2 regions of the Serratia sp. TSA_198.1 genome follow, and region 1 is predicted to be linked to the other one. Evidence: predicted binding sites of a transcription regulator. Region 1 holds the regulator's gene; the other holds the start of a gene.
The links. Region 1 encodes ArgR, which controls arginine synthesis, uptake and breakdown. Its sites were predicted from a motif close to ANTGAATAAAAATACANT; they were not measured.

Region 1 (3,416 bases):
TATTTCGACCCGCACACCAACAACCTGCTGAATCGAAAAGCCCGTATCAGGTCATGATTCGGGCATAAAAAAACCGCCGGTGCGATGTCCGGCGGCTTGTGCATACTCATGCGTCCTGGGTTGATCAGTTATTGATAAACTTTTCGCCCAGTTCGATATCCTTATGCAGAACATCCAGCATCTCTTCCAACGCTTTCTGCTCGAACGCGCTCAGAGTGCCGATGTCTTTACGTTCTTCTACGCCGTTTTTGCCCAGCAGCAGCGGCTGTGCGAAGAAGCGGGCATATTTGCCGTCACCTTCCACATAAGCACATTCCACCACGCCCGCTTCGCCTTGCAGCGCACGAACCAGAGACAGGCCGAAACGCGCCGCCGCCTGACCCATTGACAGAGTTGCGGACCCGCCGCCGGCTTTGGCTTCAACCACTTCAGTACCCGCATTCTGGATACGCTTGGTCAGATCCGCCACTTCCTGCTCGGTAAAGCTCACGCCCGGGATCTGTGACAACAGTGGCAGAATGGTCACGCCAGAATGCCCGCCGATAACCGGCACGTTCAGCTCTTCCGGCTGTTTGCCTTTCAGCTCAGCCACGAAGGTGTTGGAACGGATGATATCCAGCGAGGTCACGCCAAACAGTTTGTTTTTGTCGTAAACACCGGCTTTCTTCAGCACTTCTGCCGCGATTGCCACGGTGGTGTTTACCGGGTTGGTGATAATGCCGATGCAGGCTTTCGGGCAGGTTGTTGCCACTTGCTGGATCAGATTACGCACGATGCCTGCGTTGACATTGAACAGATCTGAACGATCCATACCAGGTTTACGCGCAACGCCGGCAGAAATCAGCACTACGTCTGCACCATGCAGAGCCGGAGTAGCATCTTCGCCGCTGAAGCCTTTGATTTTAACTGCGGTAGGGATGTGGCTTAAGTCGACGGCAACGCCTGGGGTAACGGGGGCAATGTCGTAGAGAGAGAGTTCAGAACCTGAAGGAAGCTGGGTTTTGAGTAGAAGGGCGAGGGCCTGGCCGATACCGCCAGCAGCACCGAGAACTGCAACTTTCATCCTATACTCCTTTATTATCTTAAATATATAAAGCGCCGTGAATATGTTGGTTACGGACCTTAAATTATTACACCTTTAAAAACAATCTCTTAACAGTCTGTTTGAGAGCTGGCGCAATAAAACAGCCGATGTCGCGCTCATTTTAAATTAAATGGCTTACACATTAAGGGCATAGCGCACATTAATCAAAAATAGTGCGAGGTTATTCACAAGCAAGTTAACCGGCGGTTACATTACACCCTTACACAACATCAGAACAACATCATTTTAATAACATTTTCTTTACCGCCACGGGCCGCTTTTTCGGTCGCTGAAAGGGCATATTCATGGGGTACGGATTTTGTTAAAATCCCGCCCTTTCCTCATTGTCCGGGTAGCATTGTTTTCTTCGGACGTCCTTTTATTGCATAAAAATTCATTTATATGCATAATAATCACTTCTATTGTCAACATTCCACGGTGCAAAATGCGTAATCCCGCAAAGCAGGAAGATCTGATCAAGGCGTTTAAAGCGTTATTGAAAGAAGAAAAATTCAGTTCTCAAGGCGAGATCGTTTTGGCGCTGCAAGAAGAAGGCTTCGAAAACATCAACCAATCCAAAGTATCGCGCATGCTGACCAAGTTCGGCGCGGTGCGTACCCGCAATGCCAAAATGGAAATGGTGTATTGCCTTCCAGCCGAGCTCGGCGTGCCGACCACTACCAGCCCACTGAAAAATTTGGTACTGGATGTCGATCATAACGATGCCGTAGTGGTCATTCATACCAGCCCCGGCGCCGCACAGCTGATCGCCCGCCTGCTGGATTCCCTGGGTAAATCCGAAGGTATACTCGGCACCATCGCCGGTGACGACACCATTTTCGTTACCCCGGCCAGCAGCTTTACCGCTCGCCAACTGTACGAAGCCATTCTGTCGCTGTTCGAACAAGAGTTATGATGCTCAACGCTAACAAAATGCGACTGACGGTCGCGTTTTGTTAGCGCTTCTTTAACCCTGTCTTTACCTTTCCCCCGCGCCCTACCACGTTTAAAACCTGATTTCCGCCTTGTTACGACACATTCCAATGACATTTATATAAAGCCAGCGATAGCTGCTGCCCTTTTCCGCACATTTGGTCAAAAACACTTACCTTATTGAAATTACATAAATTTAACATCAAAAGAACGTTTTATGAGCGCTTTTTATTCCATATGGTTATTAAAAATAAGAGGCGCCATAATAAAGTTTCACTAGAAACTGTTAGCTAGCTATTAATTTTTAGGGTTACTAGATGTATACTCATTTCCGTGACGTAAATCACAGTTCATTGGAACTGATAAAAGAATACGATAAGGTGAGATCATGAAAATTAAAGCTACTGTTGCAACACTAAGCCTCCTGTCTGTGCTTTCCTTTGGCGCATTTGCAGCACAATCCGTTGATGCAGATCAGGCAGCCAAACTGCAGTCCGCAGGCACCATTACCGTCAGCGGCATTGCCGGCACCCCTTCAGATATCCGTCAGGCGCTGTCTGAAAAAGCCGATGCCCGTGGCGCGACCGCTTACCGTGTGATCGAAGCGCGTAACGAAGGCAACTACCACGCTACGGCTGAAATTTATAAATAAGACCCCGGCATTACCCGGCAACGGGCAATAAATCTCTGGAAACCAGCATTACCGATAACAGCTTTCAAGAATAATAAACGCTGTAAAGCCCTTCCTGGCTGTTATCGCAACAGGACCCACGACCATGAACATGAAAATTACCCTCGCTGCAATTAGCCTGATGTCTGCCCTTTCGTTCGACGCTTCAGCCGCTACGTTGATCACCAATGACCAGGCCGCTGATCTTCAGTCTGTCGGCACCATTACCGCCAGTGGCGTAGCCGGCGCACCTTCGGATATTCGTCAGGCGTTGTCCGACAAAGCCGATAAGCAAGGCGCTAAAGCGTACCGAGTGATCGAAGCCTACGAAAACGGCAACTGGCACGCGACTGCCGAAATCTACAAATAACAATTCAGAGAGCGCGGTTGCCGAACTGATTACCCTCGTCACTGCCACTGCCGAGTTCTGTGGTAACCACTGATTCTCTGAAGAAGTCTCGTCGTCCTATCCGACGAACCCCGTTGCCCTCGCTCGCGAGGGCTTTTTTATAGGCGAAAAAAAGGGCCGCAAACGGCCCTTTCTCGAATTAACCCTGTCGATCAGTAGGTGACTTTCGGCTCTGGCTTGTTGGCCAGTGCCTCCAGCAGCCGATCGTGGATCCCGCCGAACCCACCGTTGCTCATCACCAGGATATGGTCACCCGGCTGGGCGGTTCTCACAATCATGTCCACCAAGGTGCCGAGATCGGCACTCCAGTGGGCCGGCTG
Region 2 (3,416 bases), on a different contig from region 1:
ATCAACCACGTGACACTCAGAGGCACCGGATTGCAGGGCTTTTTGCTCCACGCCTTCCAGATCGCTGCGCTCCTGGCCGATATCCGCCACGAACGCCACCACTTCGCAGCCGCCGTAGTTTTCTTTCAGCCAAGGAATGATGGCCGAAGTATCCAGGCCGCCAGAGTACGCCAGAACGATTTTTTTGATGCCTTGGTTTTGCATGGTCTTTTCCTTTTTAATTCTAAATTTAAGCGAGGATCCGGGTGCCAATCGACACGCCGTTAAACAGAGCTGGAAGCTGATCGGCATGGCGCCAGCTGGCGATATCCACCGGCCGGCCAAGGGTGCGGGCCGCGTCGAGCGCCGCATTCACCTTCACCACCATACCATCGGTGATGATGCCTTGGGCAATCAGTTGTTCCGCTTTTTGTGCCGTCATTTCTGCAATGCGTTGCCCTTTCCCGTCGAGAATGCCACTGACATCCGACAGCAGGATCAAATCCGCACCCAGCGTGGCGGCCAGGGCCGTCGCCGCCTGATCGGCGTTCACATTCATTAATTCCCCTTCGGCGGTGATGCCGATAGAGCTGATCACCGGCAGGTAGCCGGCACCCAGCAGGGTATTGAGCAGCACCGGTGAACCCGGCTGTGCGTTGCCTACGTGGCCCAGCGCCGGATCGAGTTGGGTCACGGAAACGCTGCCGCCGTCCGCCAGGCTCAGGCCCACCGCATTGATCCGGTGCTTGATGGCCCACGCCAGCAGGGTCTTGTTGGCAGTACCGGCCAGCGCGCCGGTAATGATGTCGATCTGGTCAGCAGGGGTCACCCGCAGGCCGTTTTTCTTCACCACCGGCAGAGAAAGTTGTTTCATCAACTCATCCACCAGGCAACCGCCGCCGTGAACGATAACCAGCGGGCGCTGATGCTGCTGACGGTAGCTGTCCAGGGCGGTGAATAAACGCTCCAGCGCCTCTTCACTGTCTAATAACACGCCACCTAACTTGATAATTAACGGATTCATCGCTGTTTACATCCCACGCTGGTTATTCATTAAAGTAATGACTGGGTTTCCGGGAACCCAAAACGGATATTCAGGCATTGCACCGCCTGAGCGGCCGCGCCTTTCAACAGGTTGTCTTCCGCCGCTACGGCGATCAGGTGTTCGCCCTGAACGGCAAAGCCGATATCGCAGAACGGCAGGCCCACCACCGCTTTCAATGCCGGCACGCCTTTGTCGTACAGCCGCACCAGCGGTTTGTCGTCATAGGCGGCGTGATAGGCAGCGGCCACGTCCTGCGCGGTAACGCCGGCTTTCAAGCGGCAGGTGATGGTTTCGAGAATACCACGCGGGAAGTTACCCAAATGTGGCGTGAAGATGACCGGTACACCCAGATGCGCAACGATTTCCGGGTGATGACGGTGGTTGAAGATGCCGTACGGCTGCAAGCTTACTTCACAGAAACTGGTGGTCACGCTGGCTTTGCGGCCCGCGCCGCTGACGCCGCTGGTGGCGTTGATGACCGGCCATTGGTCAGGGTTCAGCAACTGTTGGTCGATCAAGGGTTTCAGCGCCAGCTGCGCCGCCGTCGGGTAGCAGCCAGGTACGGCGATCAGTTGCGCCTGTTTGATTTTTTCGCTCTGCCACTCCGCCAGGCCATACACCGCCTGATCCAGCAGCTCAGGATGCTGATGCTCGAAACCGTAGTACTGGGTATAGAAACCGGCGTCTTTCACGCGGAACGCACCGGACAGATCGAACACCACACAGCCCGCAGCCAGGAACAAAGGCGCGATATCGTGACTGACCTCGTGCGCCGTGGCCAGGAACACCACGTCGATGCCATCGGCGGCGGCAGCCACGTCAACCAGCGGTTGTAACGGCAGATCGACGATGCCTTTTAACTGGGGATGCAAATCAGAAAGCAATTTTCCTGCATCTGCACTTTGCGCTGAAACCGCTAATGCGGTTATGTTCATATGTGGGTGACGATTCAGGTAAGCCGTGAGCTCCGCTCCGGCGTAACCGCTGGCACCAACGATCAGCGTATTCAACATGTGGCCTTTCACCTTCTTGGCTTACGAGTGGTCGTATTCGACTCAGGTAACCGGGCTCACCAGCGTTGTTTCGCCGTTCACCCACGTGGTCGAGCGTTGATGTTTTTATAATCATCCGGGAATCGGGTTCCCTTACGCTCTAGCTTACTGTATTTTTATTCAAAATAAATGCATGAATATTGATACTACCCTAACCAAAGGCTGTCAACAGTGAAGATGAAATTACCTCCATTTATTGAGCTGTACCGGGCGTTGATCGCCACTCCGTCGATCAGTGCCACCGATGGCGCCCTCGATCAGAGTAATGAAGCGTTAATCAACTTGCTGGCCGGATGGTTTGCCGATTTGGGCTTTCGCGTCGACGTACAGCCGGTGCCCGATACCCGCAACAAATTCAACCTGCTCGCCAGCATCGGCGAAGGCAGCGGCGGCCTGCTTTTGGCGGGCCACACCGACACCGTACCTTATGACGAAGGCCGCTGGACGCGCGATCCCTTCACCCTGACCGAACACGACAATAAGCTGTACGGTCTGGGCACTGCGGACATGAAAGGCTTCTTTGCCTTTATTCTGGATGCCGTGCGCGACATCGATGCCGGCAAACTGACCAAGCCGCTGTATATTCTGGCCACCGCAGATGAAGAAACGACGATGGCCGGCGCACGTTATTTCGCCGCCTCGACCGCCATCCGCCCGGATTTCGCCATTATCGGCGAGCCCACCTCACTGCAACCGGTGCGCGCGCACAAAGGGCATATGGCCAACGCCATCCGCATTGTCGGCCAGTCCGGCCACTCGAGCGACCCGGCGCGCGGCGTCAACGCCATCGATTTGATGCACGAAACCATTGGCCGCCTGATGGAACTGCGCAAAACGTTGCAGGAGCGCTACAACAATCCGGCATTCGCCGTGCCTTATCCGACGATGAACTTCGGCCATATCAGCGGCGGCGATGCAGCCAACCGCATCTGCGCCTGTTGTGAATTGCACCTGGATATTCGCCCGCTGCCGGGCATGACGCTCGACAATATCAACGAGCTGATGCACCAGACGCTGGAGCCGGTCAGCCAGCGCTGGCCGGGCCGCCTGAACATTGAGGAACTGCATGCCTCGGTCCCGGGCTACGAGTGCCCGACCGATCATCATATGGTGGCAGTGATTGAGAAACTGCTGGGCACCCGCACTCAGGTGGTCAACTACTGCACCGAAGCACCGTTCGTCCAGCAGGTGTGCCCGACGCTGGTGCTTGGCCCGGGGTCAATCAACCAGGCGCACCAGCCGGATGAATACATCGATACGGCGTTTATCGAGCCGACGCGCAAGCTGCTGGGCCAGTTGGTCGAGCACTTTTGCCATCAATAAACCTGACACAAGGTAGG

Region 2: argC (N-acetyl-gamma-glutamyl-phosphate reductase) is a predicted target of ArgR. The motif match lies at 2,184-2,201, and genes of this name have one in related genera.

The regions. Positions count from the first base shown of each region.
Region 1 is NZ_JBQZFP010000003.1:479,172-482,587, forward strand. Features, by position in the region: gene ACUTSW_RS16850 (helix-turn-helix domain-containing protein) at 1-57, shown strand, start outside; gene mdh (malate dehydrogenase) at 125-1,063, opposite strand; gene argR (transcriptional regulator ArgR) at 1,530-2,000, shown strand; gene yhcN (peroxide/acid stress response protein YhcN) at 2,406-2,669, shown strand; gene yhcN (peroxide/acid stress response protein YhcN) at 2,794-3,057, shown strand; gene mpl (UDP-N-acetylmuramate:L-alanyl-gamma-D-glutamyl-meso-diaminopimelate ligase) at 3,249-3,416, opposite strand, start outside.
Region 2 is NZ_JBQZFP010000010.1:109,247-112,662, reverse strand. Features, by position in the region: gene ACUTSW_RS24365 (argininosuccinate synthase) at 1-204, opposite strand, end outside; gene argB (acetylglutamate kinase) at 230-1,003, opposite strand; gene argC (N-acetyl-gamma-glutamyl-phosphate reductase) at 1,033-2,037, opposite strand; gene argE (acetylornithine deacetylase) at 2,254-3,399, shown strand.